4 regions of the Comamonas sp. C11 genome follow, and region 1 is predicted to be linked to each of the others. Evidence: predicted binding sites of a transcription regulator. Region 1 holds the regulator's gene; each other region holds the start of a gene.
The links. Region 1 encodes LexA, which represses DNA repair genes until DNA is damaged. Its sites were predicted from a motif close to ACTGTATNNNNATACAGT; they were not measured.
Positions count from the first base shown of each region.

Region 2: recA (recombinase RecA) is a predicted target of LexA. The motif match lies at 4,176-4,193, and genes of this name have one in related genera.
Region 3: NOX35_RS06725 (DNA topoisomerase IV subunit B) is a predicted target of LexA. The motif match lies at 3,591-3,608, and genes of this name have one in related genera.
Region 4: imuA (translesion DNA synthesis-associated protein ImuA) is a predicted target of LexA. The motif match lies at 5,338-5,355, and genes of this name have one in related genera.

Region 1 is NZ_CP101743.1:3,470,060-3,477,566, forward strand. Features, by position in the region: gene NOX35_RS15890 (GntP family permease) at 1-189, shown strand, start outside; gene lpxK (tetraacyldisaccharide 4'-kinase) at 201-1,244, shown strand; gene NOX35_RS15900 (Trm112 family protein) at 1,341-1,532, shown strand; gene kdsB (3-deoxy-manno-octulosonate cytidylyltransferase) at 1,536-2,312, shown strand; gene adk (adenylate kinase) at 2,703-3,359, shown strand; gene NOX35_RS15915 (asparaginase) at 3,636-4,619, opposite strand; gene lexA (transcriptional repressor LexA) at 4,702-5,373, shown strand; gene NOX35_RS15925 (hypothetical protein) at 5,543-5,965, shown strand; gene NOX35_RS15930 (hypothetical protein) at 6,385-6,630, shown strand; gene NOX35_RS15935 (universal stress protein) at 6,776-7,237, shown strand.
Region 2 is NZ_CP101743.1:5,737,871-5,745,377, reverse strand. Features, by position in the region: gene NOX35_RS26530 (tripartite tricarboxylate transporter substrate binding protein BugE) at 84-1,061, opposite strand; gene NOX35_RS26525 (sensor histidine kinase) at 1,282-2,724, opposite strand; gene NOX35_RS26520 (response regulator transcription factor) at 2,834-3,511, opposite strand; gene NOX35_RS26515 (MarR family winged helix-turn-helix transcriptional regulator) at 3,621-4,112, opposite strand; gene recA (recombinase RecA) at 4,251-5,360, shown strand; gene recX (recombination regulator RecX) at 5,542-6,018, shown strand; gene NOX35_RS26500 (hypothetical protein) at 6,070-6,804, shown strand; gene yddG (aromatic amino acid DMT transporter YddG) at 6,830-7,507, opposite strand, start outside.
Region 3 is NZ_CP101743.1:1,457,527-1,465,033, reverse strand. Features, by position in the region: gene parC (DNA topoisomerase IV subunit A) at 1-623, opposite strand, end outside; gene NOX35_RS06730 (lytic transglycosylase domain-containing protein) at 664-1,530, opposite strand; gene NOX35_RS06725 (DNA topoisomerase IV subunit B) at 1,587-3,557, opposite strand; gene NOX35_RS06720 (MFS transporter) at 3,976-5,172, shown strand; gene NOX35_RS06715 (hypothetical protein) at 5,188-5,319, shown strand; gene NOX35_RS06710 (SDR family oxidoreductase) at 5,362-6,174, shown strand; gene NOX35_RS06705 (bifunctional 2-polyprenyl-6-hydroxyphenol methylase/3-demethylubiquinol 3-O-methyltransferase UbiG) at 6,214-6,858, shown strand; gene NOX35_RS06700 (hypothetical protein) at 6,894-7,507, shown strand, end outside.
Region 4 is NZ_CP101743.1:2,679,918-2,687,424, reverse strand. Features, by position in the region: gene dnaE (DNA polymerase III subunit alpha) at 1-2,883, opposite strand, end outside; gene NOX35_RS12280 (hypothetical protein) at 2,876-4,396, opposite strand; gene imuA (translesion DNA synthesis-associated protein ImuA) at 4,398-5,321, opposite strand; gene NOX35_RS12270 (HD-GYP domain-containing protein) at 5,605-6,957, opposite strand; gene NOX35_RS12265 (3-oxoacid CoA-transferase subunit B) at 7,154-7,507, opposite strand, start outside.

The sequences.
Region 1 (7,507 bases):
GGCTTTACCGCCGAGGGTGAAGCACAGCAGCTGGCAGACGAACTTGCTCCTGCGGCAGAGGCCCCCAGCCATCTGGAGCTGGGCAGCCTGCTTGGCAGCTTCTGGCCTCAGGCTCCCGGAATCAGGACCCAGGTATTTGCGCATCACGCAGGCCCGTTGGCTGCGGGAACTCCGGCCGCACCCGTATGATCCCAACCCCTATGCCTCAAAACACCGTCCAAGCATCCTCCTCGCAACATGGCTTGCGCGCCCTCTGGCGCCGGCGTGGAGCGGGTGCCTGGCTGCTGTGGCCGCTATCGCTGCTCTATGGAGTGCTGCAGGCCTGGAATGCCAGGCGCATGCTCGGCCGCCAGCAAAGCGCCGGCCTGCCTGTCATCGTTGTCGGCAATGTGATTGCGGGCGGTGCGGGCAAGACCCCTGTGACCCAGGCCGTGGTGGCCCACCTCAAGGCCAGGGGCTGGCAGCCGGCTATCATCTCGCGCGGCTATGGCCGCAGCATAGAGAGCGGGCAGGATTGCCGCGAGGCCCTGCCGGACAGCCCCGCCAGCGAGGTCGGCGACGAGCCTGCCCTGCTGGCACGCAGCACCGGCGTGCCGGTCTTTGTCGCCTCCAGGCGTCTGGAGGCGGCGCAAGCGCTGCGCCAGCGCTACCCGCAGGTCGACGTGATCGTGAGCGACGACGGCCTGCAACATCTGGCCATGGCACGCGATGTGGAGCTGTGCGTCTTCAATGATGAAGGAGTTGGCAACGGCTTTCTGCTGCCCGCAGGCCCGTTGCGCGAGCCCTGGCCTCGCCCGGTCACGGCCACACTGCATGCAGGCCAGCCGCCCCGGCCACTGGGCTCTTCACCGGCGTTCGCGCTGCAGCGCAGCCTGGCCGAGACCGCCCACAACGGTCATGGCCAGAGCATCCTGCTGCACAGCCTGGCCGCGCAGAGCCCGGAGGCCGTGGCCGCCGTGGCACGCCCCGAGTCCTTTTTTGCCATGCTGACCGCCCAGGGCATCACTCCGGCAGCAACCCAGGCCCTGCCCGATCACTATGATTTCGAGAACTTCTCGCGCACGCTGGAAAACGACAAACCCTTGATTTGCACCGAAAAAGATGCCGTCAAACTCTGGCGCAGCCATCCTGAAGCCTGGGCCGTGCCCCTGCAGTTGCAGCTGCCGCAGGCCTTCTGGGAGCTGCTGGATGCGCAACTGGCCAAGGCCAACGCCAATATTCGCCGCGATGGCAAGCCAGCCTGACTATCATTGAGCCTACGGATCAACAGCGTTTGATCACCTCTTTTTGCAGCGCCAGCCCCCTGCTGGCGCCCTCATCCCGTTTTGCAGGAATACTCCATGGACGCCAAACTTCTCGAACTGCTGGTCTGCCCCGTCACCAAGGGCCCGCTGCGCTTTGACCGCGAGCATCAGGAGCTGATCAGCCACAGCGCGCGTCTGGCCTATCCCGTGCGCGACGGCATCCCGGTGCTGCTGGAAAACGAAGCCCGCACCCTGTCCGACGACGAGCTGGAAGAAGAAAAGCAATAAGCCATGAGCTATACGGTACTGATCCCCGCCCGCCTGTCCTCGACCCGTCTGCCCGGCAAGCCCCTGGCGGATATTGCCGGCCTGCCGATGGTGGCGCGTGTGGCCCAGCGCGCGGCTCTGGCCGGCGCAGCCCGCTGCGTGGTGGCGGCCGACGACGAGAGCATTGTGGCGGCCTGCGCCCAGCATGGCGTCCAGGCCATCCTGACGCGCAAGGATCATCCAAGCGGCAGCGACCGTCTGGCCGAAGCCTGTGCTCAACTGGGCCTGTCCGGCGACGATGTGGTCGTCAATGTGCAGGGCGACGAGCCGCTGATCGACCCCAAGCTGATCGAGGCTGTGGCACAGCTGCTGCTGGCCCGCCCCGAAGCCAGCATGGGCACGGCGGCCCATCCTATTGATAGCTTGACGGATTACCGCAACCCGAACGTGGTGAAGGTGGTCTGTGACGCCAAGGGTCTGGCCAGCTATTTCAGCCGCGCACCCATCCCCTGTTCACGCGACCACGGCGATGAAGCCTGGTGGCAGACGGCGGCCCCCAAGGCCGGTCACCCAGGTTTCACACCGCTGCGCCATATTGGCATCTACAGCTACAAGGCCGGTTTTCTGCGCGAGTTCCCGCAACTCGCGCCCGCCCCCACCGAAGCCATGGAGCAGCTGGAGCAGTTGCGCGCCCTCTGGCACGGCCACCGCATTGCCGTGCATATCACGCCCGATGCACCGGGTGCCGGCGTCGACACGCCCGAAGACCTGGAGCGCGTGCGCGCCGTTTTCGCTGGTTGAAAAAAAGACCTGCGCACTTTGGCGACACCGGTGCGCAGGCTGTCTTCATCCAGGACTGCTCACGCATCAAGCCGGCAGTTGCGCAGTCCGCGCGCGCAGTCCCAAAGGGCCCTGGGCCAGTCCAGGAAAGCGCTGATCGCTATACTTTCCGCATAGTCCGAATAGCATATGTAACGGCTTCGGCACCTGGATTACAACTACAGCAATCGCGTTTGCAGCGGATACATGCCTTCAATTGGCCGCACTTGTGACAGCCTTGACTGAATTGTGTAAGCCTGTGTTGGTCTTGTGCGTGCTATCCTTGCCCGCGAAAAAATACGGCCTGGGAACTACGGACGACCACCCGTCTGCCTGGGCCAGCAAGAATTTCTACTCTCCTCAAGGATTTCCATGAAACTGATTTTGTTGGGTGCACCCGGCGCCGGCAAAGGCACTCAGGCGGCCTTTATTTGCCAAAAGTACGGTATCCCTCAAATCTCCACGGGCGACATGCTGCGCGCGGCCGTCAAGGCTGGCACCCCTCTGGGTCTGCAAGCCAAGGCCGTGATGGACGCCGGCCAGCTGGTCAGCGACGATCTGATCATCAACCTGGTCAAGGAACGCATTGCTCAGCCGGACTGCGCCAAGGGTTTCCTGTTTGACGGCTTCCCCCGCACCATTCCCCAGGCCGATGCCATGAAGGCTGCCGGCGTGAAGCTGGACTATGTGCTGGAAATCGATGTGCCCTTCGACGCCATCATTGAACGCATGAGCGGCCGCCGCAGCCACCCCGCCTCGGGCCGCACCTACCACGTCAAGTTCAACCCTCCCAAGGTGGAAGGCAAGGACGACGTGACCGGTGAAGACCTGGTGCAGCGCGAAGACGACAAGGAAGAAACCGTCAAGAAGCGCCTGGACGTCTACAGCAGCCAGACACGTCCTCTGGTGGACTACTACAGCAACTGGGCCAAGGCCGATGCAGCAGCGGCCCCCAAGTACCGTGCCATCAGCGGCACAGGCAGCGTTGAAGAAATCACCGAGCGCGCTCTGGCCGCTCTGGCTTCCTGATCGCCCAGATCACTCGCGCGTGGAGCCTTGCCGCCTTTTCGCGGCCAGGCATCTCTGGGCAAAAAAGGCCGGTGTCCTCACCGGCCTTTTTTGTTCTTGAAGCTCGTGCTCCCGCCCTTCCGGCCGACATCAGTCCGGTGCGAAAAAGCTGCACCGAGGATGGCATTGGAGCCATCAATATTCATAGCTGCCTGCGCCTACACTCATTGGATTTCAGACCCAAACAGCATAAATACTCTGTATCAATGAAGGCCAGCAGCTCTCATAATAAGAGCATCAACCCAATGCGTGAGGCCAGCCCATCAACTCCAGCATCAGGCTGATTCTGACCTTGGTCGCCGGCAGGCTGCTCACAAGGCTATCTCGCGCTCCCTCGGCCTGCACCACCTGCCCCTCCTCGCACCGGGTCGTGATGCGCAAAGCCATGCCCTGCGCCTGCGCCCAGTCCAGGGCTGGCCCCAGCGCCTCATGGATAGTGCCATTGCCCGTGCCGACCACCACCACGGCACGCACGCCTGCCGAATTCCAGGCCTGCATCACCGCCAGCGCCACGGCGCTGCTGCAGCCCGCATGGCTATGAAGCAGCTCCACCAGGGGCCAGTGATCTGCGGGCGGTAAAGCGATTGCAATGGAGCTGGCCGCAACGACCCGGGGCAGGCCGCCCGTTGCCCAGCGCAGCCGCCCCTCCTCCACCCAGCCCTGCGGGCCGGCGCCACTGCCATCAAAGGCATCCACACGGTAGGGATGCACCTTGCGCACCTGGCGTGCACTGAACACCCGACCCGCCACCACGGCAAGCACACCGCGGCCAGCAGCCTGCGTGTCGGCCGCACAGGCCACGGCATCGCGCAGATTGCCAGGGCCGTCGGCCGAAATCGCTGTCGCCGGGCGCATGGCGCAGGTCAGCACCACGGGCTTTGCCGGGTGCAGAACACATTGCAGAAACCAGGCGGTTTCCTCCAGGGTGTCGGTGCCGTGGGTGATGACAATACCGCTCACATCATCACGCGCGAGCAGCTCGGCACATCGCAGCGCGAGTGCATGCCAGGTCGCGTGATCCATATCCTTGCTGTCCAGCTGCGCCAGCTGCTCCGCCTGCAGCGACGCCGCAGCAACGCCTTCCAGGTCCGGCACGGCCTGCAGCAGCTGAGCCACGCCCAGCTGGGCCGCACGGTAGCCCACACTGGTGCCAGCCTGCTCGGCAACTCCGGCAATCGTGCCACCGGTGCCCAGGATGACGATATTTTTGTCACGTTCCACTTGCAGTCCTCTTCAAACTGATTAAAAATACAGGTACTGGATGAACACACAGTATTCATCATCGATCGATCAAGGAATGCCCATGGACCACCCCAAGCTCACTCCCCGCCAGCAGCAGATTCTGGACCTCATCCAGTCCACCATCGCTCGCACGGGTGCGCCCCCTACCCGGGCCGAGATTGCCAGCACCTTTGGCTTTAAGTCGGCCAATGCTGCAGAAGAGCATTTGCAGGCACTGGCACGCAAGGGCGTCATAGATCTGGTCAGCGGCACATCGCGCGGCATCCGCCTGCGCGCCGATACCGTGCGCACCATCAATGCGGCACGCGGCGCCAGCTTTGCGCTGCCGCTCACGGCCCTGGCCCCGCTGGTGCTTCCCCTGGTCGGCCGCGTCGCTGCCGGCTCGCCTATTCTGGCCCAGGAACATATCGATCAGAGCTATTCGGTCGAGCCCAGCCTGTTTGCCGCCAAGCCCGATTACCTGCTCAAGGTCCGCGGCATGTCCATGCGTGACGCGGGCATCATGGACGGCGACCTGCTCGCGGTACAGGCTACGCATGAAGCGCGCAACGGCCAGATTGTGGTGGCCCGCCTCGGTGACGACGTGACCGTCAAGCGCTTCAAGCGCACGCCTCAGGGCATCGAGCTGCTACCCGAGAACCCAGACTACAAGATCATTCACGTCGATCCTGAAGAGCCGTTCGCCATCGAAGGCCTGGCCGTAGGCCTTATCCGCAACAGCATGTTCATGTAACGGGCAGACGGCGTCCCTCCGTCTATGCAGCGGAGGCACCGAGCCTCCTTCCCTCTCAAGCCCAGGTGGTAGGCGCGAAGCCGTTGAGCTTCGCCCTGGGCGGAGCTTTGCCGAAAGAACGCAAACCTGCCCTTATCCATGCCGCGAGGTCATCAAAAGGAGTTGCCAAATGGGATTCGCCACATCACTGCAGGCTTTGACACGCCTGACCATGAAAAGCCTGCCTGCCACGCTGTCGCCCAATCCGAACTTCAGCTCCGATGACGCAAGCGAAGCCGCTGCAGAGCCCGTATCCTTCACTGCCAATCGTCCAATGGCGAAGCAGATCGGCATCCCTGTCATGCGCGCCAACCGCGGCCGCAGTCGCCTCGGCAGCAATACACTTCGCCCGCAGGCCTTTGCTGCGACCCCAGAGCTTCAATCGCCAATAATCGACCAGTCGACACAAGCTGCTTCTCCACGACTTCTCAAAATCGTGCAGCGAGAACCGCGCAGGCAACCCGAATGTCTGCTGATCTGCGGACGCATGGCCGATGTCTGCGCCGCGCTGGAGCGTATGGCACTCCATGAGCAAACGGCCCCGCAAGTCTGAAAGCACAATGAGGTTTGCCTGCCTGCACTTATGCAGCCCCGAACCCGACCCGAAATAGGCCTGCAGGCAATGCAACAGGGCTTCCATATGCATCCAACAAGAAGCCATCGCAACGCTCTTGGCCCATCGGCCGGCAGATATGGCGCCAGACAACGCTGCCAACAGTGCATAGGCGAAAAACTCGATGTCGCCAAAACAGGCCCTCAGTATTGGCGCCGAACGATCTGGATCGCCATGTAAATTATTTGCTGATGCTCTGCCTGCCCCTGCCCGCCGGAGCGCATTTTGCACAAGCCTCGCAGCCTTCTAAACTCCTTGTCAGGCACGAATATCCGTCAGAACAGATACCCGGATCAGGGTATTGCGGCACCTCTTCGACAGTGGAAACATTCATATACACATGTCAACGAGGGCGTCTTATGAGTGCCTACCGCAAGCTCTTGCAGCACATACAGGCCAAAGACGCCAATGGAGACCTGCGCCTGATTCTGGTCTATCAGAGTTTTGATGAGATCGACATGCCGCATGGCGTCTCCATACGCCCGTCTGCCATTTACTTTGAAACTGCCGATCACCAGGAGGTCAACTGGCTCAATCCACAGCAGTTCGAGATAGAGGCCACTGGCGAAATCCTCAATCGCGTTCCTCCTTCGCCCGAGGAATGAGACGATTCGACGAGACCGCCCCTCGTTACAGAGTCTTACATCCTGTCTGCAACTCTGCTGCATTCAAAAAATTAGGCATTGCGCGGCTCCAGGTATTGGAATAAATTGATTTCCAGGCACATCTTCCGGCATCAGGAGGTTGAACATGTTCAAGCACCTGCTCATTCCCACCGATGGCACCAAACTGTCAGAGGCTGCCGTGCGTGCTGGCGTTCTGCTTGCGCGTGAACAAGGCGCCAAGGTGACCGGCCTGTATGTCATGCCCGATTACCGCGCCATCATCTACGGCGCAGACGCACTGCTGACTTACAACAGCGCAGAGTTCGAGCGCAGTGCCAACAGCGATGCAGATGCGGCTTTGCAGTTCGTTGACCAGATTGCCAGACCTGAAGGCGTACCCTGCAACTTTGTGCGAGTCACCCACGCCTCTGTTTACCAAGCCATTGTTCAGCAGGCGCAGGAATTGCAATGCGACCTGATTTGCATGGCTTCACACGGTCGCAAAGGTATCGGCGGAATTTTGCTGGGCAGCGAAACCCAGCGCGTTCTGACCCACAGCCATGTCCCGGTGCTGGTACACCGGCCTGCCTCAACCGGCAAACATTAAGGAGCCAGAAATATCGAATGGCAGTCCTGCCTGTCGCACGCTCGCCTCGATACAAGGCGGGCACAAGCGACTTGCAAGTCATGGCTGCAAAATGCAGGCCCGCAAGTCAGAAGTTGCTGGCCGCACCCGATGGGGCAACCTGTCAACCGTTCAAACGCGTCAGCAACAGTGCAAGAGCGATAAACGGCGATTGAGGCCAAAGTAACGCCTCTGCCAACTATTCAAATGCATTGACTGTGTGAGCTGCAGAACCGGATCGAGAGGACCCCG
Region 2 (7,507 bases), 2.3 Mb from region 1:
TAGCTGCTATCGCAAGAAAGGCCTGCATTTGCAGGCCTTTTATATTGGAAAACCAGTTGCAACGGGCGCAACCAGCTCCTGTTTTAGTCCAGATGAATATTGGCGACAGCGGCCAGCTTCTTCATCTTGGCCACTTCGCTGGCGATCTGCTTGGTGAAGTCGGCGCTCGATGTGCCCGAGGGGTACAGGCCTTGAGCAGCCATGCGCTGCTTGACGGCGGGGTCCTTGAGTGCGGCAATGATGGCTTTTTGCACACGTTCCACTTGTGCGGCGGGCGTGTTCTTGGGGGCCACCAGGCCGAACCAGGAAGGCTCGTTCAGATCGGGGTGACCGGCCTGCGCATAGGTCTGCACATCGGGCAGCACGTCCAGGCGTTCATGCCAGGACACGGCCAGGGCGCGCACCTTGCCCGACTTGATATGGGGCAGGGACGAGTTCACCTGGTCGAAGTAGACCGGCACCTGGTTGCCCAGCACGTCGTTGATGGCCGGTGCAGAGCCACGGTAGGGAATGTGGTGCATTTCGGTGCCCGTGCTCTTGAGGAACTGGGCGCCCCACATATGGCCGATGGTACCGTTGCCGGGGGTGGCATAGGACACCTTGCCGGGGTTGGCCTTGAGGTAGGCCACAAACTCGGCAAAAGTCTTCACGGGAATCAGCTTGGGGTTGATCACCAGCACGCCGGGAGCCTTGACGATCTCGGTCACGCCCACGAAGTCGTTGATCGCGTCGTAGGGCAGCTTCTTGAACACGGCGGGGTTCACGCCATGGGTGGACATCGTGGCGATACCGAAGGTCACGCCATCGGTGGCGCGAGCCACTTCGGCCATGCCGATGGAGCCGCCGGCACCGGCCTTGTTTTCAATCACCACGGCCTGGCCGCCCAGCAGCTTGATCAGCACGTCCTGCATGTTGCGGGGCACCATGTCGGTAGGGCCGCCAGCGGGGAAGGGCACGACGATGCGCAGAGGACGCGATGTGTCCTGCGCCATGCTCATGCCGGAGAAAGAAGAAGCGGCTGCGGCCGCAGCGGCGGTGTAGATGAATTGACGTCGTTGCATCAAAAAGCTCCCGGGATCCAGTGATTCCAAATTGTTGTCTTGCGCGGCGCAACTAGCGACTCTTCAGACAACCCATGATCGAATTGATTCTAGGGTAAGCGAGAACTTGCCAGATACGCAGTTTCCGTTACGGGAATCGGGGCAAGCGGGCGCAAAGCCAAGCCTGGCGCAGTTTTTCAGCCTTGGCTGGCACCGAATTGGTGCATTTTTAGGTTGCGCTTCACTGCTGTCCCGGCATGGCCTTGAAGCGCACGGTAAACAGCGCCCCCGGTGGGGCATGACCGGGCCTGGCATCCTGCAGCAGCACTTGCGCCCCATGCTGACGGGCGATTTCCATGACGATGGGCAGGCCCAGACCGGAGCCGTCGGCTTCGGAGCCCAGTGCCCGGTAAAAGGGCTGGAAGATCAGTTCGCGCTCGCCCAGCGGTACGCCGGGGCCGGAGTCCTCGACCTGCAGCAGCAGGATCTGGCCGAAATGATCGGCCTGCACGCGCACGGTGACCATGCCTGGCTGTTCGTTGGTCGATGGTGTGTAGTTGATGGCGTTGTCGACCAGATTGCGCACCAGCTCAGTCAGCAGCGTGGCATTGCCGTTGAGCCAGACGCCGGGCGTGCTGGCACCGGCACCCTCGTAGCCCAGGTCTATGTGCTTGTCCATGGCGCGCGGCAGGCAGTCCTGCACCACGTCGGTGACGATGCGCACGAGGTTGCAGCCCTGCATGGCGGGCACGGCGCTCTCGGCCCGTGCCAGTGCCAGCAGCTGGTTGACAGTATGCGTGGCACGCATGCTTGAGCGGCCGATCTGCGCCAGCGAGCGTTTGAGATCTTCGGTATTGGTGCCCTCGCGTTGGGCCAGGTCGGCCTGCATGCGCAGGCCTGCCAGCGGGGTCTTGAGCTGGTGGGCCGCATCGGCCAGAAAGCGTTTCTGCGTGGCGATGGAGTCGTGCAGGCGCTGCAGCAGATCGTTGACCGAATCGACCAGCGGCACCACCTCCAGCGGCACATCCTTGTGATTGATGGGCGAGAGATCTTCGGGCTTGCGCGCGCGTATGCGTTCTTCGAGCCGGTGCAGCGGCTTGATGCCGCGCGCCAGCGCCAGCCAGACCAGCAGGGCGGCCAGCGGCAGGATGACGAACTGCGGCAGCATCACGCCCTTGATGATTTCCGTGGCCAGCACGCTGCGCTTTTCGCGTGTTTCCGCGACCTGCACCAGGGCGTTGGGCTCGCCGGGCAGGGGCATGCGCACCCAGATATAGGCCACGCGCAGATCGATGCCCTTGTATTCCTCATCGCGCAGCAGCACCGAGCCGGTGGGCGTGTCCTCGTCGACGGCGGGCGGGCGGGGCAGGTCGCGCTCGCCGGCCAGATATTCGCCCCTGGTGCCGCTGACCTGGAAGAACACCGTGTCCGATTCATCGGCGCGCAGGATCTCGCTGGCCGACTGCGGCAGATTGAACTGCACCTTGCCGCGCTGAACGATGACCAGCTGGGCCAGGGCCTGGGCGTTGTACTCCAGCGCGCGATCGAAGGGCTTGTTGGCCAGACCCTGGGCCACCAGCCAGGTCAGTGCCAGGCTCACGGGCCAGAGCAGCAGCAGTGGCGTGAGCATCCAGTCGAGGATCTCGCCAAAGAGGGATCGCTGCTCACGCTGAAAGATTTTCATGCTTGTAAAACTGGCGTATTCCAACTCAGGGATGGCCAGCAAGGGCCGCCCCGCAGCAAAGGCCATCGTCCCCTCGGGGGAAGCGGCGGGGCCGCCTAGGCGCAGCCGCTCAGGGGGGAGCTATCTTTTCCAGGCAATAACCGAGGCCGCGCACGGTGGCGATGCGGATCGGGCCTTTCTCGATTTTCTTGCGCAGGCGGTGGATATAGACCTCGATGGCATTGTTGCTCACCTCCTCGCCCCATTCGCATAGACGCTCCACCAGCTGGTCCTTGCTGACCAGACGGCCTGCGCGCTGCAGCAGCACCTCCAGCAGGCCCAGCTCGCGCGCCGACAACTCCACCATCTTGCCGTCGATGGTGGCGACCCGGCCGGTCTGGTCATAGACCAGCGGGCCGTGCTTGATGGTGGAGCTGGCGCCGCCCATGCCGCGACGCGTGAGGGCGCGCACGCGCGCTTCCAGCTCGGACAGCGCAAACGGCTTGGCCATGTAGTCGTCGGCACCATAGTCCAGGCCCTGTACGCGCTCTTCGATCGAATCGGCGGCCGTGAGAATCAGCACCGGCAGCGCATCGCCGCGCCCACGCAGGCGCTTGAGCACTTCCAGGCCGTGTACCTTGGGCAGGCCCAGATCGAGAATCAGCAAATCGAATTCGCTGCTGGTCAGCAAGGCGGTATCGGCCTCGCTGCCATTGGCCACATGGCTGACGACGGCGCCCGAGCTGCGCAGCGTGCGCAGCAGGCCGTCTGCCAGCACCTGGTCGTCTTCGGCAATCAGTATGCGCATGTGTGTCTCCTGCTTGTTATGTGTGCCTGTTTGCACTTTTGCTGCCATTGTAGGGATGGCCCATGGCTGTTCGGGGCAATTCTCGACAGCCGCTTACAGGTGTCGAATCTCAGTAGCCTTCGGCATAGGCTTCCAGGCCCAGCGCGACCACGGTGGCCACATCCGCTCCCACGGCTTCACGAAACTCGGCCTCGGCCTGGCTTACGGCGTCGTGAAAAGCCTGCAACCAGGCCAGACCGGCATCGGTGAAGCGTACGCGCCTGGCGCGCGCATCATGCGGGTCGGTCTCGCGCGTGACCAGGCCCCAGGCTTCGCACTGCGTCACCAAGTCGGCCATGGCCTGTTTGGTCATACCGGCCTTGTCGGCCAGATCGGTGAGCCGGTCGCCAGCCAGCGACAGATGGCGTGTGATGTGGATATGGGCTGCCCCCACCTTGTCGCGCGCCGCCAGATTGGATAGCGCCAGCGGCACCTCCACTGCGCGCGCCATGAGCTGCAGCACGCGCGCATCGAAGCGGCGCATGGCATGGCCGAGCAAACGGCCCAGATGGGTCTGGCGCCAGGCATCGGCGGGCGGGGTGACGGGGGCTATTTCTGACATGGATAAATAGTAAGGCAAACTGACTAAATATTTAAATAAATATGCAGTATTGGCCTCTAAACTACTGTTCAAGCATCCAGCCTGAATGCAAAAACAGGACTGGCCACAGACAGTCATTCACCTACTCCGGAGCCTGATATGAACGCCATCGCCAAGACCAACGACGCCAACAGCGAAAAAGCCAAAGCCCTGGCTGCAGCCCTGGCCCAGATCGAAAAGCAGTTCGGCAAGGGCACCATCATGAAGCTCGGCGAAGGTGAAGCCATCGAAGACATTCAGGTCGTCTCCACCGGCTCTCTGGGTCTGGACATCGCTCTGGGCGTAGGTGGTCTGCCCCGTGGTCGCGTGATCGAAATCTACGGTCCCGAATCCTCGGGCAAGACCACGCTGACGCTGCAGGTCATTGCCGAGATGCAGAAGCAGGGCGGCACCTGCGCCTTTATCGACGCCGAACATGCGCTGGACACCAGCTACGCCCAGAAGCTGGGCGTGAACCTCAGCGACGTGCTGATCAGCCAGCCCGACACCGGTGAGCAGGCCCTGGAAATCTGCGACAGCCTGGTGCGCTCGGGTGCCGTGGACCTGATCGTCATCGACTCGGTGGCCGCCTTGACGCCCAAGGCCGAAATCGAAGGCGAGATGGGCGACGCCCTGCCCGGCCTGCAGGCCCGCCTGATGAGCCAGGCCCTGCGCAAGCTGACGGCCACCATCAAGAAGACCAACTGCATGGTCATCTTCATCAACCAGATCCGCATGAAGATCGGCGTGATGTTCGGTTCGCCCGAGACCACCACCGGCGGCAATGCGCTGAAGTTCTATGCCTCCGTGCGTCTGGATATCCGCCGCACCGGCACCATCAAGAAGGGCGACGAGGCCATCGGCAACGAAACCAAGGTCAAGGTCGTGAAGAACAAGGTCTCGCCCCCCTTCAAGACGGCAGAGTTCGACATTCTGTTTGGTGAAGGCATCAGCCGCGAAGGCGAGATTCTGGACATGGGCGTGAACGCCAAGATTCTGGAAAAGAGCGGTGCCTGGTATGCCTACAACGGCGAAAAAATCGGCCAGGGCCGCGACAACTCGCGTGAGTTCCTGCGCGAGAACCCCGCGCTGGCCATCGAAATCGAAAACAAGGTGCGCGATAGCCTGGGCATCAAGCTGCTGCCTGTGGAAGGTGCAGCGGCTGCCGAAGCCAAGCCTGCCAAGGGCGGCAAGGGCAAGGTGGACAAGGACGGAGTGATTGAAGGCTGATTCTTCCCTGAGGCGCTATGCGCCTTTCGCGAAAGGGGACGACATCCTCGCTGCGATGCGGCCCTTGCTTGATGTCCCTGGCTTGGTGAGCGCCAGTGTTTGAGTGCGGGCCTCATTGCTCAAAAGGTTTGCCATCTTTGCGCAGGTTCGTCCTGCGCCTTTTTGTTTCTGGAGATGTGTCGTGAGCTTTGCCAAGCTTTCACTCAAAGGCCGAGCCCTGAAGCTGCTGGGGCAGCGCGAGCATTCGCGGCTGGAGCTGCAGCGCAAGCTGGCGCCTTATGTGGAAGAGGGTGATGACCTGCAGGCCATTCTCGACGAGCTGGAAAAGCGCGGCTTCATCAGCGTGCAGCGGGTGGTGGATTCCGTCATTCACAGCAAGTCCAGTCGCTTTGGCACGGCGCGGCTGGTGCAGGAGTTGCGCAGCAAAGGGCTGGACGATGAAGTGGTGCGCAACGCGAGCGAGCAACTGCGCGATACCGAGCTGGAACGCGCCCGCGAGCTGTGGCGCAAGCGCTTTGGTACGCCGCCTGCCGATATCAAGGAAAAAGCCAAACAGCTGCGCTTCATGGCTTCGCGCGGCTTTTCTTCTGCCGTGGCATCGCGGGTTTTGCGCGAGGCTCCATACTCGGCGTTCGACGAAAGTGATGACGCGGGCTGAGAACTGCACGTAGCCGGCGACTGTTTGACTCCGTGACGGAAAGGACAATGCATGCCCTCAACTGCCTCGAATTCTGATACTCCGTCCGCATTGCGCGTGGGTCTGAGTGCCGGCAAATCGCTGCTGGGCGGCCTGATGCTGGGTGCCTTGCTAGCCCTGGTGCTGGGCTGCGGCGCGGCCGTGTTCTATTTCTCCCGCCTGATGGCCGATTCTGGCCAAGGCATTCATGCCTCGGCGCATACCGGCATCTACGGCGCCGTGATCAGCCTGCTGATGTCGCCCCCGTTGCTGGTGGCCGTGGTGCTGATCTTCATCATCCCCGCCTACCTCATGGTCGGTCTGCAGCTGGGCCGCGCCCGCGCGGCAGGCAAGCTGGTGGCGCGCTACGGCCAGGGCCTGGCCGAGCGTCTGGCGGCCATGCTGGCACAGCGCATCGAGGCCCTGCCCAGTGCCCATCAGGCCCTGCACAAGGCGGCCGACCTGCTCACCGTGGGCGCGGCGATGGAGCATCTGCAGCCCTGGGTGGGCAACGGGCGTGCCGTGCAGTTCGTGGTGCGCAGCGTGCTCAATCGCCTGCCGCTGGCCGACCTGCTCGAGGAATGGGGCCACACGCGCGCCCAGTGGGGCAGCGAAGGCGGCAAGGACGATCCGGCGCTGCGCGCCTTTCTGGGCGCCCGCATCCAGGAGATGCTGCAGGCTCTGACCGAGCCGCCCTGGACGCTGTTGTGGATCTTGCTGGCCGGGCATGCCGCCGTGCTCGGCTTGGGCATCTGGCTGACGGTCTGAGGGCCCGGGCGGGCGCGGTGCCGGCCTAATCCCGGCTGCTGCGCGTTGCCCACCAGCAGACCAGCGAACCCAGCGTTACCAGTGCCACGCCTTGCCAGAAGCTCCAGCCCGGCAGCACCTGCAGCAGGGCGCTGGCCATCAGCGCCGAGAGCACGGGCGTGAAATAGGACGCCGCAGCGAGCAGGGCCAGCTTGCCATGCTGGATGCCGTGCTCCCAGCAGCTGTAGCCCAGTGCCGTGAGCGCCCCGACCAGCAAGACCTGGCCGGCGGTCAGCCAGGTCCAGAGCATGGGCTGTGGCTCGCCCAGCATCAGCCATTTGAGCCACAGTGCGATGGCAGTCCAGGTCACGAACAGGCCTACGGCGTTGAAGCCTGCGCCATAGCGGCGCGCCAGCAGCGAGTAGGTCGGCCAGAGCAGGGCGGCCGCAAAACCCATGCCATAGGCCAGCGGGTTGCCCAGCACATGGCTCCACATGACCGGCAGGCTGAAGCTGTCGCCGCCCAGCACGCGCGCCAGACCCCACAGGCAGATCAGCACGCCTGGCCACAGCCACCAGCGAGCCGCCTGCTGGCCGCACAGCACAGCCAGCACGATGGTGAGGCTGGGCCAGAGATAGTTGATGAGCCCGATTTCCATGGCCTGGCTGCGGTCGTGGGCCAGGCCCACGGCTACGGACAGGCAGATTTCATAGACCACGAACAG
Region 3 (7,507 bases), 2.0 Mb from region 1:
CAGGCTGCCGCCACCTCGGGCAGATTGTGGCTGGGGATTTCCGTTGCCAGGCCCACGGCAATGCCGCTGGCGCCATTGAGCAGCGAGAACGGCAGGCGGGCCGGAAGCTGCTTGGGCTCCTGGGTGCTGCCGTCGTAGTTGGGCACGAAGTCCACCGTGCCCATATCGATTTCGTCGAGCAGCAGGCCGGTGATCTTGGAAAGACGTGCCTCGGTGTAACGCATGGCCGCTGCACCATCGCCGTCGCGGCTGCCGAAGTTGCCCTGCCCGTCGACCAGCGGGTAGCGCTGATTGAAGTCCTGCGCCATGCGCACCAGTGCGTCATAGGCCGACTGGTCGCCGTGCGGGTGAAAGCGGCCCAGCACGTCGCCGACGACACGGGCGCTCTTGACCGGCTTGGCCGCCGTATTGCCGTTCGGGCCGCTATAGCCCAGGCCCATGCGGTCCATGGCATAGAGAATGCGGCGCTGCACGGGCTTGAGGCCATCGCTGACATCCGGCAGGGCACGACCCTTGACCACCGATAAAGCGTATTCGAGATAGGCGCGCTGTGCGTATTGACCCAGGTCCAGTGCATCGCCAGCGGCTTGTTGAGACAAATCCAGTGTGGTTTGATCGCTCATGAATTCTTTGTGATTTTCCAAATTGCGCCGATCCGGCGACTCAAGGTATTTGCGCGTCCGCAGCCGCAGAGGCTGCGCCCGGCAGAGTCATGCGTATGCGGGAGCCGCCGCGGCCAGCCGGGCCGGCCGCAGCCAGCCGCCCGCTCAGGGGCCGCGCTGCCTGCAGCTGCTCGTAGATGCCGGTGACGGCCTTGACGTAATTCATTGTTTCTTTGTAGGGCGGAATGGCCTTGCCGAATTTCTGCACCGCACCTTCGCCCGCGTTATAGGCGGCCAGCACCAGATCGAGCCGTCCCGGGAACAAGTCCATCAGATAGCTCAGGTAACGCGCGCCGGCAGGCACGTTCACGGCCGGGTCGGCCAGTTGCTGCTGCATGCTGCGCTTTTTGCTGGCCGATACGCCAAAGCGCTCGGCCGTGGCCGGCATCAGCTGCATCAGGCCGACAGCGCCCTTGGGCGAAACGGCCTGGGCATCGAAGCCGGACTCCACGGCGATCACGGCCTTGATCAGGTCGTAGTCCACGCCGGTTCTCTCGGCCGCCTTCTGCAGATGCGGCCTCACGCTCTTGTAGCGCGGCGAGACCTCGAAAAAGCTCTGCATGCGCGTGCGGGCGTTGAGCCCCTCGGACGCCGAATCCGGCTTCAGCTGCAGGCCCGGCTGGCTGCTGTCGTAGAGCTCGCCCTTGAAGAACAGCTTGTAGCGCTCATCCAGCGCCTCGGCAGCAAAGTGCGTGACGCCGAATTCGTCGACATAGGCCCAGAGATCGGCATGCGCCGCCGGTGCCAGGGCCAGCCAGCCCGAGCCCGCCAGCAAGGCAGAGGCCACCACACGTCGCAAACGCACAGACGCGAACCCGCCGCGCGCAGGCCGCTGGCTGGGTGAGGCATCGAACATGGGCTTGTGCATGGCTGGCTCCATCGACCGCTGGTGAGCGCTAGTGCAGGCGTTGGCAACGCCCCCGCCTAGATATCGACCTCCACGGCATCGCCATGCAGCTCCATCAGCTCGCGACGGGCGGCGGCTTCGCCCTTGCCCATGAGCTTGGTGACCACGGCCTCCGACTGTGCAAAGTCCAGATTCATGAACTGCACCGGCAGCAGACGACGCGTATCGGGGTTCAGCGTGGTTTCCCACAGCTGTTCGGCATTCATCTCGCCCAGGCCCTTGAAACGGCTGACCTGGCATTTCTCGCGCGGCACGCCGTCCTTGGCGCATTTCTCGATGATGGCATCGAGCTCGCCCGCATCGAGCGCATAGACCTTGATGGCCGGCTTCTTGCCGCGCGCAGGCACGTCCACACGGAACAGCGGCGGCAGCGCCACATGGATGTGACCGGCTTCGATGAGCTTGGGGAAATGCTTGAAGAACAGCGTCAGCAGCAGCACCTGGATATGCGAGCCGTCCACGTCCGCATCCGAGAGAATGCAGATCTTGCCGTAGCGCAGGCCGGACAGATCGGGCTCGTCATTGGGGCCATGCGGATCCACGCCGATCGCCACCGAGATATCGTGGATTTCGTTGTTGGCGAACAGCCGGTCGCGGTCCACCTCCCAGGTGTTGAGCACCTTGCCGCGTAGCGGCAGGATGGCCTGGGTTTCCTTGTCGCGGCCCATCTTGGCGCTGCCGCCGGCAGAGTCGCCCTCGACCAGAAACACTTCGTTGACGGCTATGTCCTTGCTCTCGCAATCGGTCAGCTTGCCTGGCAGCACGGCCACGCCGCTGCCCTTGCGCTTTTCAACCTTCTGGCCGGCCTTCTGGCGGGTCTGAGCGGCCTTGATGGCGATCTCGGCCAGCTTCTTGCCCCAGTCCACATGCTCGTTGAGCCACAGCTCCAGCGCCGGGCGCACAAAGCCCGAGACCAGGCGCACGGCATCGCGCGAGTTCAGGCGCTCCTTGATCTGGCCCTGGAACTGCGGATCGAGCACCTTGGCGTTAAGCACATAGCTGGCGCGCGCAAACACGTCGTCGGGCATGAGCTTCACTCCCTTGGGCAGCAGCGAGTGCATGTCGATGAAGGCCTTGACGGCCTGGAACAGGCCGTCGCGCAGGCCGCTGTCATGCGTGCCGCCCGCCGTGGTGGGAATCAGGTTGACATAGCTTTCGCGCAGCGGCGCGCCGTCTTCGGTGAAGGCCACGCACCAGGCCGCGCCCTCGCCTTCGGCAAAGCTGTCGTTGTTCTTGTCGGCAAAGCCCTCGCCCTCGAACAGGGGAATGACGGGCTCGCCATGCAGGCTCTGCGCCAGATAGTCGCGCAGGCCGCCCTTGAACTGCCAGCTCTGGGTATCACGCGACTTTTCGTTGATCAGCGAAACGGCGACGCCGGGCATGAGCACGGCCTTGCTGCGCAGCAGATGCACCAGCTCGCCCATGGGCAGGGCCGAGGACTCGAAGTATTTGGCATCGGGCCAGGCACGTACCGTCGTGCCCTGCTTGCGCTCGCCGGCCTGCAGAGGGCGCACCTTGAGCGGCTCGATCACGTCGCCGCCCGAGAACACCAGCGTGGCCACCTGGCCGTCGCGGTGCACCTGCACCTCCAGGCGCGTGGCCAGCGCATTCGTCACCGACACGCCCACGCCGTGCAGACCGCCCGAGAAGCTGTAGGCGCCGCCATTGCCCTTGTCGAACTTGCCGCCCGCGTGCAAACGCGTGAACACCAGCTCCACCACGGGGGCCTTCTCCTCGGGGTGCAGACCGAAGGGAATGCCGCGCCCGTCGTCCTCCACACTGTAGGAGCCGTCGGCATGCATGGTGAACTTGATTTTCTTGCCATAGCCGGCAAGCGCCTCGTCGGCTGCGTTGTCGATCACCTCCTGCAGGATGTGCAGGGGGTTGTCGGTGCGCGTATACATGCCGGGACGCTGTTTGACAGGCTCCAGACCCTTGAGAACGCGGATCGAGCCTTCGGAATATTCGTTGGACGGTTTGACTGCCATGGGGGCGGATTGTAGTAGCCTCTCCGGATGAGAGCTGGATAAATTCACAGTTGTTTACTCCCAATACTCTTGCACAAAGCCCGAACATCTGTCTTGGCAACGTGTTTTTACCGGGTCTTTATCGCTGCGGATACTCTTAAAACAATAGCATTTACCGCATGTCACTCATGCGTTATGGATAGTTTCAAATCCATATCTATTGCATGGATTGCGCAAGGCGCTCACTTTTTATTTTTTCTGCCCGGCTCCAGCTCCCGCGCCGCAGCTTGCCGGTCACGCATTCTGGCAGGCCAGCCTGCCACGCATGTGACGGCCTGTGCAGGCGCAAAACAGCTTGTTTCGTTAAAGTGGCAAGTTGACCGCTCCCCAGGCCTTTTTTCGCACACACGGCATGACTACAAAGACAACTCAAGCCCCCATGTCCATGGCGCAGATTCTTCTGTGCGGTGGCGCCATCGTCACGCTCTCCATGGGCATACGCCACGGCTTCGGCCTCTGGCTGCAGCCCATCACCCAGGAGATGGGCTGGACGCGCGAGAACTTTTCCCTGGCCATTGCCGTGCAGAACCTGTCCTGGGGCATCCTGGGCATCTTCGTCGGCATGCTGGCCGACCGCATCGGCGCCTTCAAGGTGCTGATCGGCGGCTCCATCCTCTATGCGCTGGGCCTGGCCGGCATGGCGCTGTCTCCCGATGCCACCGTGTTTTTGCTGACCGCCGGCGTGCTGATCGGCGCGGCCCAGGCCGGCACCACCTATGCCGTGATCTACGGCGTGCTGGGCCGGCAGATTCCTGTGGCGCGGCGCAGCTGGGCCATGGGCGTGGCCGCTGCGGCAGGCTCGTTCGGCCAGTTCTTCATGGTGCCCGTGGAGGGCAAGCTGATCGCGCAGTTCGGCTGGTCCAATGCCTTGCTGATACTGGCGCTGTTCGCGCTGCTGATCGCCGCCCTGGCCTTTGGCCTGCGGGAGCCGGGCTTTGGCGGCAGCACGCCCATCAAGCGCGAGCAGACCGTGGGCCAGGCGCTCAGGGAAGCCTGGACCTACCCCAGCTTTCTGCTGCTGATGGCGGGCTATTTTGTCTGCGGCTTCCAGGTCATGTTCATCGGAGTGCACATGCCCAGCTATCTGAAGGACTTCGGCATGGCGCCCCATGTGGCCAGCTATTCGCTGGCCCTGGTCGGCCTGTTCAATATCTTCGGCACCTATCTGGCCGGCAATCTGGGCCAGAAGCTGCCCAAGCGCTATCTGCTGTCGGGCATCTACGGCCTGCGCTCGGTGGCCACCGTGGCCTTTTTGCTGGCCCCGCTGTCGCCCTGGTCGGTCTATGCCTTCTGCGCCGCCATGGGCTTTCTGTGGCTGTCCACCGTGCCGCTGACCAATGCCACCATCGCCCAGATCTTCGGCGTGCAGCATCTGTCCATGCTGGGCGGCTTTGTCTTCTTCAGCCACCAGATCGGCAGCTTCCTGGGCGTATGGCTGGGCGGCTATCTCTACGATATCAACGGCAACTACGATATGGTCTGGTATATCTCGATTGCCCTGGGCATTTTTGCCGCCATCGTCAACCTGCCCGTGCGCGAGGCAGCCATTGTGCGCGGCACGCCCAGCGCCGCCTGATTCCGGAGACACCACATGCAGCTCAAACTCTGGCAACGCATCTCCATCTGGTGTGCCGTGCTCGTGCTGCTGCTGGCGGTGTTTGCCCTGTATCTGCAACCGGAATTCATGCTCACACTGGCAGACCAGGTCTGGGCCTGCTTCTGAGCTCATGGGCAAGCCGCCCGGGCGGCATGGCCGGGAGAGAGCATGACCCGCATCATCATCACCGGAGCCTCGGACGGCATAGGCGCCGAAATGGCCCTCCAGCTGGCACAAACCCATCAGAGCCGGCTGCAGCTGACGCTGGCCGCGCGCAACGCCGGCAACCTGCAAGCCGTGGCAGAGCAATGCCGGGCCCTGGGGGCGCAGGTGCAGGAAGTTCCCACCGATGTGAGCGAAGAGGCCCAGTGCCGTGCCCTGATCGACGCCGCCGTGCAGCAGTTTGGCGGGCTGGACGCCCTGATCAACAACGCCGGGGTCTCGGCCCATGCGCTGTTCGAACAGGTCAGCGCGCAAGACCTGGGCTGGTATGAGAGGCTGATGCGCATCAACCTCTGGGGCAGCGTCTGGTGCACCCATGCGGCGCTGCCGCACCTCAAGGCCAGCCACGGCTCCATCGTCGCCGTGTCTTCGCTGGCCGGGCTGATCGGCGTACCGGGCCGCACGGCCTATAGCGCCAGCAAGTTCGCCATGGCCGGCTTCTTCGAAGCCCTGCGCATCGAACTCAAGCCCGCCGGCGTGAGCGTGACCACCGCCTACCCCGGCGTGGTGGATACGCGCATCCGCTACCACGGCTACAACGCCAGAGGCGAGGCCGCAGGCGTCAGCGGCCTCAGGGAAGACGGCGCGATGACGGTGGCCGAATGCGCGCGCCTCATACTGGACGGCATGAGACGCCGCCAGCGCGAGGTGGTGATGACCGGCAAGGGCAAGCTGGGTCGCTTCATCAAGCTGATCGCCCCGGGCATGGTGGAAGACATGGCCCTGGCCGCGCTCAAGGACGATGTGAAGCCGCACTGAGCCGACGCGAGCTGCTGCCGACGCAGCGACGCACAGGACATGCAAGGATTGGGCTGCGGGCACTGCTATAGTTTTCGCAAGATGACAAGCAACTCCCTGCCTCCCACCCCCGCCACCATTGCGGCGATTTCCGCCGGCCACTGCGCGCAGGCGCCCTCCGCCTGGATTGCCCGCTTTGCCCATCTGGTACGCCCGCAGGGCTCGGTGCTGGACCTGGCCTGCGGCATGGGTCGCCATACGCGTTTCTTCTCGGCCTTGAACCACACTCTGACCAGCGTGGACAAGGCACCGGAGGCGACCCGGTCCGTGGCGGATATCGCCGAGACGATTACCGCCGATATCGAAAACAACGCCTGGCCTCTGACGGGCCGCAGCTTTGACGGCGTGGTCATCACCAACTATCTGTGGCGTCCGCTGTGGCCGCTGATTCTGGACAGCGTCAAGCCCGGCGGCGTGCTGCTCTACGAAACCTTTGCCCAGGGCAACGAGGCCTATGGCAAGCCCTCGCGCCCGGACTTCCTGCTGGCTCCCGGCGAGCTGCTGCAGGTCTGCGCCGGCTGGAACGTCGTCGCCTACGAACACGGCCTGCTTGAGCAGCCCACGCGCGTGGTGCAGCGCATTGCCGCCATCCGGCCCGATGACGCGGCCGCAACTGCCGCACCAGCAGCACTGCTGCAAGCCTGACGCCCTCCTTCTGCATCCACCTGCACCCGACTGCCATGCCCGCCTACGCCCTGCTGCTTGCCCACGACGAGCACCCCAGTCCTGATACAGAGTGGCCCGCAGAACCCGGCGGCAGTTGCGACGGCTGGGCCGAATGGTTCAGCAGCACGCCGCTGCTGTTCAGCGTGCTGCTGGGCGATGCACGGCATCTGCCCGAACTGGTCCCCTGCAGCGCCTACCAGGACAAGCAAAGCCTCGCGGCCCTGGCCGCGCCCATGGAACAGGTTCAGGCCCGCTGGCAATGGCTCAGGGGCGTGATGGAACCACTGCCGGCACACTGGCCAGGCTCTGTCAGCAGGCAATGGCAGGAGATTGACCGTGTCATCCGCACCAGCGCGCGCCAGTGGCTGCTGCTGGACTGCGCGACGCTATGTCCGCATGACTTTGACGAAGCGGAGTTCACGACCTTTTTGCAGGCCCAGCGCGAGCTATGCCGGCAATGGAGCTGCAGCGGCGCCGAGCTGCCCGAATCCCTGCAGGCCTTGAAGCGGGCGCCGCAATCCCATCTGGGATGGTGGAGCGGCTCGGTCATTGCCCGCACCAAGGTCATCGAGCAGCAAAGCGAAGAAGACTGGCCCTCCTGGCTGGCCGATCACTACGAACTGCGCCA
Region 4 (7,507 bases), 790 kb from region 1:
GGCAGCCTGCGCAAAAATGGGCGGCAGACTGGCCTGCGCAGCAGCATCCCACATCTGCTGGCGGCGGTGGCCGGCCAGGCTGCGCAGCGCATCGGCCGCGGCCAGGGCTTCCATATCCGCCTTGTCCAGCCGGGCTCTGATGGCCAGATCGGCCACATCCACCAATGGGGATTTCCCCGCCTGCTCCTCAATGCGTAGTGCCGCAGCCTTGCCCAATCTGGCCACCCGGTTCAGCCCCAGGCGCACGGCAGGCTGGGGCTGAGCCACGCCGCGCATGGCTTGCAAAGGAGCTTCCAGCGTGCAATGCCAGTGGCTATGACAGACATCGACCGGCAGCACGCGCACTCCGTGTCGGCGCGCATCCTGCACCAGCTGGGACGGCGAATAAAAGCCCATGGGCTGGGCATTGAGCAGCGCCTGCAGAAAGATGGCCGGCTCATGGCGCTTGAGCCAGGCGCTCGCATAGGCCAGCAGCGCAAAGCTGTAGGCATGACTTTCGGGGAAGCCATATTCGCCAAAGCCCAGCATCTGCGCAAAGATGGCCTGAGCGAATTCCAGCTTGTAGCCACGCGCCACCATACCGTCGATCAACGGGCGCTCGAACTTGTGTACGCCGCCCTTGCGCTTCCAGGCCGCCATGGAGCGGCGCAGCTCATCAGCCTTGCCGGCCGAGAACTTGGCAGCATCCATGGCGATCTGCATCACCTGCTCCTGGAAAATAGGCACACCCAAAGTGCGCTTGAGCGCATTTTCGAGCTCCGGCTTTTCCAGCTTGAGCGGCAGCTTCCGACGTGCACGCTCGCGCGCAAGCAGATAAGGATGGACCATGCCGCCCTGAATCGGGCCGGGGCGCACGATGGCGACCTCTACCACCAAATCATAAAAAGTGCGCGGCTGCAGGCGCGGCAGCATGCTCATCTGGGCGCGGCTTTCGATCTGGAAAGTACCCACGGTATCGGCCTGGCAGATCATCTCGTAGGTCGCGGCATCCTCCTGCGGAATCTGGTGCAGCTCCCATGGCTCGCCACGCCAGCGGGCGCGCTCGTTCAGGGCATTGCGCAACATGGTGAGCATGCCCAGGGCCAGCACATCGACCTTGAGCAGGCCCACGACATCGAGATCGTCCTTGTCCCACTGAATGACGGAGCGCCTGGCCATCGTGGCAGGCTCCACGGGCACCAGCCGCGTGAGCTTGCCCTCGGTCAGCACAAAACCGCCCACATGCTGGCTGAGGTGGCGCGGGCTGTCCTTGAGCTGCCAGGCCAGCTCTGTCCAGAGGCGCAGCCGATGCGTGCCCACAGCGCAATGCATTTCGCGCGCCAGCACCTCGGCCTCCTGGAGCTTGCGCTGCACCCAGTCTTCGGGCAGTGCTTCGGGCGACTGATCCTCCTGTGCCGAATCCGCTGCCTCGGCATGCGTCTGTGCTTGCGCCTGGGCATGCTCGCTGAACCAGTACTGCCCCTTGGCCAGGGCATCGATCAGATCGGCAGGCAGGCCCAGCGCCTTGCCCACATCGCGCAGCGCGCTGCGGCTGCGCCAGCAGCTGACCACGGCCGTGAGCGCGGCGCGATCGCGCCCGTACTTGCCGTAGATGTACTGGATGACCTCTTCGCGCCGCGCATGCTCGAAGTCCACATCGATATCGGGTGGCTCGCTGCGCTCCTTGCTGATGAAGCGCTCGAACAGCAGATTGCCTCCATGCGGGTTTACCGCAGTGATGCCCAGGCAGTAGCAGACCGCAGAATTGGCCGCCGAGCCGCGCCCCTGGCAGAGAATGCCGACGCTGCGCGCATAGCGCACGATGTCATGCACGGTGAGAAAGTACATCTCGTACTTCTGATCCTCGATCAGCGCCAGCTCTTTGTGCAGTTGATCGTGCACGTCCTTGGGAATGCCCTGGGGATAGCGTCCCGCCGCGCCCTCCCAGGTCAGCCAGGCCAGGGTCTGCGTGGCCGTCATGCCGGGCAGCACGCTCTCCTGCGGATAGTGGTAGCAGATCTCGTCCAGACTGAAGCTGCAACGCCCGGCCAGCTCCAGCGTCGCCTCCAGCATGGCCCTGGGATAGAGCGAAGCCAGCCGCAGACGCGAGCGCAGATGCCGCTCGGCATTGGGCTGCAGTGCAAAGCCACATTCGGCCACGGTACACCCCATGCGGATCGCCGTGACCACATCCTGCAGCGGCTTGCGCGAGCGCGCATGCATATGGACATCCCCGCAGGCCAGCAAGCGCAGCCCCAGCGCCGCGCCCGCCTGCTGCAGGGTCTGCAGCCACAGGCTGTCGTCGGGCGCCAGGTGCAGCTCCGCACCCAGCCAGAGGTTTCCGGCATCAAGATAGCCTGAAGCGTTTTCCAAGCAAGCGATTACAGCCATCAAATCCGATGCATCCAGCATCCCGCGCTGCGGCAGCAGCAGGCACTCGCAGCCTTGATTCAGCAACTGCCAGGGGCTGGATTCATCGACCAGATACTCCCCTTTGGCAGTCCGGCTGCGTGCAACAGTGATGAATTCACAGAGATTGCCCCATCCCTGCAGATCACGCACCAGCACCACGATCCTGAGCAGTCCCCAGGCGAATTCGCTACCCTGAATCAGGTGCAGGCCGCAGTCCCGCGCCGCTTCAAAGGCGCGCACGGCACCGGCTACCGAGCATTCGTCGGTCAGCGCCAGCGCCGCATAGCCCAGGCTTTTGGCCCGGTGCACCAGCTCGGCAGGCGATGAAGCACCGCGCAGGAAACTGAAATGCGAGAGACAGTGCAGCTCGGCATAGGCCAGCGGCCCCCTGCCCATACCCTGAGCCACGGGACTGGCCGGTATGGCGGCAGGCGGCGGCCCCGCCAGCCGCAGAGCGGGAGCCGGTGGCTCGGCCATGATCTGCTCAGCCATACATGCCTTGCGCAAACCAGCTGGCAGGGCTGGCTGTCATGCTCATCAGGTGTTCGCTACGGGCGCGCTCGCGGTAAATCCAGACATGTCCGACCACGGCGTTATAGGCCACGAAATAGTCACGCTCGACGAGACCGGCCGGCGCGCCGGCCTGGGCATCGCCAACCGCATCCCACCAGCCGGACTCCAGCCTGTAGGGCCCTGCCCTGAGCTGCAGCGGCCCATGCCATTGAGGACGATTGCCCTGCACGGGCAAGGCCTGGGGCTGGTGCAGCAGCCAGGGCGGCCACAGGGCTTGCCAGGGGTCGGAACAATCGGGCTGACGGCCGCGATGCATGGCTTGCTGCCTGAGCTGCGCTCCTGCTCCAGCCTGGGTAGTGTCTCTTGCAGCAGCCGGATTCTTGCTCTGCAGCAAAGGTGCAGCAGCTTGCCAGCGCTGCATGCGCTCGGGGCGGTGGTCGGCCAGCGGCTGCACCATCTGCACGGCCTCCTCGCCCCAGCGGGCGCTCAGGCGTTCCACCCATTCATGCCAGGCAAGGCTGTCCGACGGGCTCTGACCCTGGGCGGCAGGCAGGCAGCTCAGCGGCTCGGCTGCCCAGGGCACCGTCTCCAGCGCCTGCAACTCCAGCATGTCCACGGGTGCTAGCCAGCGCTGCTGGCCCAGGTGCTCGCGCAGCAGGCGCTGCAAATGCGCCATGCCCTGCGTGGGCTGGGCTGTGCGGATGACAAGGGCTTCCCAGGCTGGCAGCTCCTGGCCGTCAATACGGCGCAGGTCATGGTGCCAGCGCAATTGCAGCGCCAGCACCGCATGGTGACGGGCCTGCAGCCAGGACTGCAGCGCGCGCAACAGCGGCTGCGCGGCATGAAGCACGGCATCGGCATGGTGAGCCGGATAACCCAGGTCGTGGCGCAGCTCGAACTGCTGAGGCAGCTGCAGCCAGTCAAGCGGCTGGGGCAGCAGACCATAGGCCTCGTCGAGCGCACGCAGAGCCTTGGCTCCAATACGGCGCGACAGCCCCGCGCGCGGCAGTGCGCGCACATCGCCCCAGCACCGACAGCCCAGGCGCAGCAGCACGGCGCTGTTCTGCTCCAGGGCGCTCAGTGTCCATAGCGGCAGGGCATCGGCATGCTGCGATGGCTCAGGCATGGGCAAGGAGACAGGGACGCAGCCGCAAGGCCGGCACTGCTGCAGCCGCAGCCGAGCCAAAGCCTGCCAGGCCGTGTCGCCCTGTCCGCGCAGCGGCTGCAATGCCGCATCGCCGCCCCCGGACTCCGGCAGGCCGGGCACAGCGGCCTGACAGGCTTGCGCAAAAGCACTGTCCAGCCGTGCCAGCAAGACCTCTCTCCCGCCCCAAAGACGCTGCACCATGCTGGTCTCCATGAGCAAGGCGTCTTCGAGCAATGCCACACGCGGCGAAAACTCCAGCGCCCACCAGCAGGCACTCTCAGCCACCGTGCTTGACTCGCTCAGGCAGGCCAGAGGCCAGGCCATCCAGTGCTCTGCACTGCCCATCTCATGCCTCCGTCATCCAAGGCGAGGCCGTTGCAGGAGCGGCGGATGTCATGCGCCCTTGCATGAGCATGGCGGCCTCCTCGCTTTGGCGCGCATGTCTTTGGGCCTGTGCCTGCAGCACGGGCTGCCAGGCCCACTGCGAAAGCGCGAGCTGTATGGGGCGCTCCAGCAAAGGCCCACGGCGCTTCAGAAGCTGTATCCGCAAACCCGGTGCCTGCTGGGCAACGGTGTCTGCCGTAACTCTCTCCAGTCTCAACCGCAATGCGGCGGGGGAGCTCAGCGGCTCGGCCGACAGCTCCTGCCATAGCCACAGAGGCCGGCCCTGCGAAGCGGCGGCCAACTGCAAGCGGCGCAGCGTGGACGCGGGAAGCTCGGGCAACCAGGCCAGCACCGCCAGCACATCCCGGCAATGCAGAGCCTGCTCGCAGGCCCAGGCCAGCTCCTGGGCACCGCGCCCCGGCTTGACCGCGCACAGCCGCTTTGCGTCAATACCGGCGGCCTGCAAGGCCGGAGCAAAAGGCAGATAGGGTGGAGCCACCAGCACCAGCTGCCCCATCCGCGCATCCCCGCGTGAAGCCGCATGCTGCCGGACACGGGCGGCCAGCGCGGGCAACAGCAAGGCCCACTCCGCATGACAGTGCGCGGGTTGCTGCAGCTGAATCAAGGCATTGCCGGGCCAGCCGCCGCCCGGCAACTCGGCATCCAGCGCAGCATGACCGCTGGGCCAGACCTGAGGGCCGGCGCCGGACTGCCAGTCCGTTCCGCGCCAGACACCGGGAATCCGTATGGCGGACAAATGCGGGCTGCCCGCAGCGGGCAGACCTGGCCGCACGCCCTGCTCTGCCCCTGTTTGCTGCCGGACAGACTCCATCATTCCGGGCGGTGAGCCAGGATGGGCAAAGGATGTCAGGGACTGGGTGTGCATGCGAAAATTCTTAAATACTGTACAAATATACAGTTATTCAAGTTTTAGCGCAAAACAAGACCTTAATATCGGCAGCAGATACGGCCGGCTCTTGTAGACCGGACGTCGTTCGCTATCAAAAATACTTTTTCAGGATGACGCACGCAGACGCGGCAACGCACGCCGCACTGCGGCGTGATGCACAGAATTTTGAAGAAATACCGGCTTAGCGCCCGTCAATCAAGCGCCTGCAGCTATCAAACTTGAGGCCAGCCGTCCCGGGCGGAACTCGTGGCCAATGCCTTCAATTCAGCGACGCCCTGTCAACATTCAGGACCGAATTGCGACCGGCATCTGGCATCAACTGGGCGCAGGCCTCGCACCATTCGGCCACGGCGACCTCCAGCATGGAGCCTCCCTGCCCCAGCGTGGGCCAGCGGCGCAGGCAGTCGTTCATGATGGCCTGCAACTGCCACAAGGCCTCACGGTTGACCAGGGCCAGCTCGCTCATGCCCAGAGCGTCATCCTTGAAGAATCTCAGGACATCCAGTTGCTGACTGGGATGAGAGCCTGCTTCGGCCAGTTGCTTTTGCAGCTGCGCAAGATTGCTCTCCACGGCCACCGCCGGCTGTGCATCGGGCATTTGCTGCCATTGCTCGGGAAAATCGAGCCTGAGTTCGCTCCATTTGCGCAGCGCAGCCTCCAGGGCCGCAATGCTGTGCGAGAACTCGGCCTGCAGCGGCGCCAAGGGCTTGCCGGGACTGATTTCGTCGTAGAGCAGCGGCAGAATCTGGTGCACCAGATCGGCCGGATAGCTTTTATGGTTCATGCGCAGCATCAGCGACAGACGCTGGCCCGGCATCTCCGTGAATTTCTCGAAGAAGGCCGAGACCACCTCGGCCAGCAACAGCACCTGACCCATGGACGAAATGGCATGGCCCTTGATGCCACGCGGATAGCCGGAACCATCCATGCGCTCATGGTGCTCGAGCACGGCAATCTCCACTGCACGCGAATACAGTTCGGTGCTGCGCACCACCAGCATGGCCGTGACGGAATGCGCGACCAGATGCTTGCGCTCCTCGCCGCTCAAGCGATAGTCCGGGTCGGTCCAGACGGGGTCCATGTAGAGCATGCCCACATCGTGCAGCAGCGCGGCCGTGGCCAGCGGCACGCATTCGCGCTCGGTCCAGCCGTTCTTGAGCGCCAGAAAGATCGCCACCAGCGTCATCTGCAGGCTGTGCTGGTAGAGGTCGGAGCGCTGCTCGCGCATGACGGTGAGCTTGAAGGCAATGGCCCGAGGCAGCAGCAGGCCCTTGAGCGGCGCCAGCAGACGCTCGATATCGCCGAGGGACGCCACCATGCGCTGCAACAGATCGACCTGCTCGCACAACTGGCGCGCCAGCGCGACCAGGGACGCCACGTCGACCAGATCGCCCGTGATCAGGTTGGCATCGATCGGGTCACGCAGCTTGTGCATGACCAGACGGTCATAGAGACGACTGTCAACACGTGTGCCTTTGTCTACCAGTTTCATGCCCTTGTCGGTATAGATTGCATCGCCCGTCATCACCTCCGTATGCTCGGCCATATCGGTGACTGTGCGCAAAAAATGTACATCGGTCTCGTGCCCTTGCGCACCAGCGTTCTCACTCATCAAAGCGCTCTGTTTCTGTCTGCTCAATCAAACCCAATTGTTGCAGATTGCAATAATTTGTGGGCCGCAATTAAAGCAAAAACAGCTTGCATCGCTTGCCCTATCGACCCCGACAGCTATTAATTCTGCCAATGCGGCAGAAAAAGGCGCAAAAAAGAACCGCCGCAGCGGTTCTTGCCCGTGAGAGCGGCACCGCTTATTTCAGCAGCGTCACACCCGTCTTGGACTGGATCTCGTCAAAGCTCACGCCATCGGCCAGCTCCACCAGCTTCAGACCTTCGGGAGTCACGTCCATCACGCCCAGATCGGTGATGATGCGATCCACCACGCCCAGACCCGTCAGCGGCAGGGTGCAGCTGGGCAGGATCTTCAGGTCGGTCGTGCCGTCCTTTTTCTTGGCCACATGTTCCATGAGCACGATGACGCGCTTGACGCCCGCCACCAGGTCCATGGCCCCGCCCATGCCCTTGACCATCTTGCCGGGAATCATCCAGTTGGCCAGATCGCCTTTTTCGGACACCTGCATGGCGCCCAGAATGGACAGATTGAT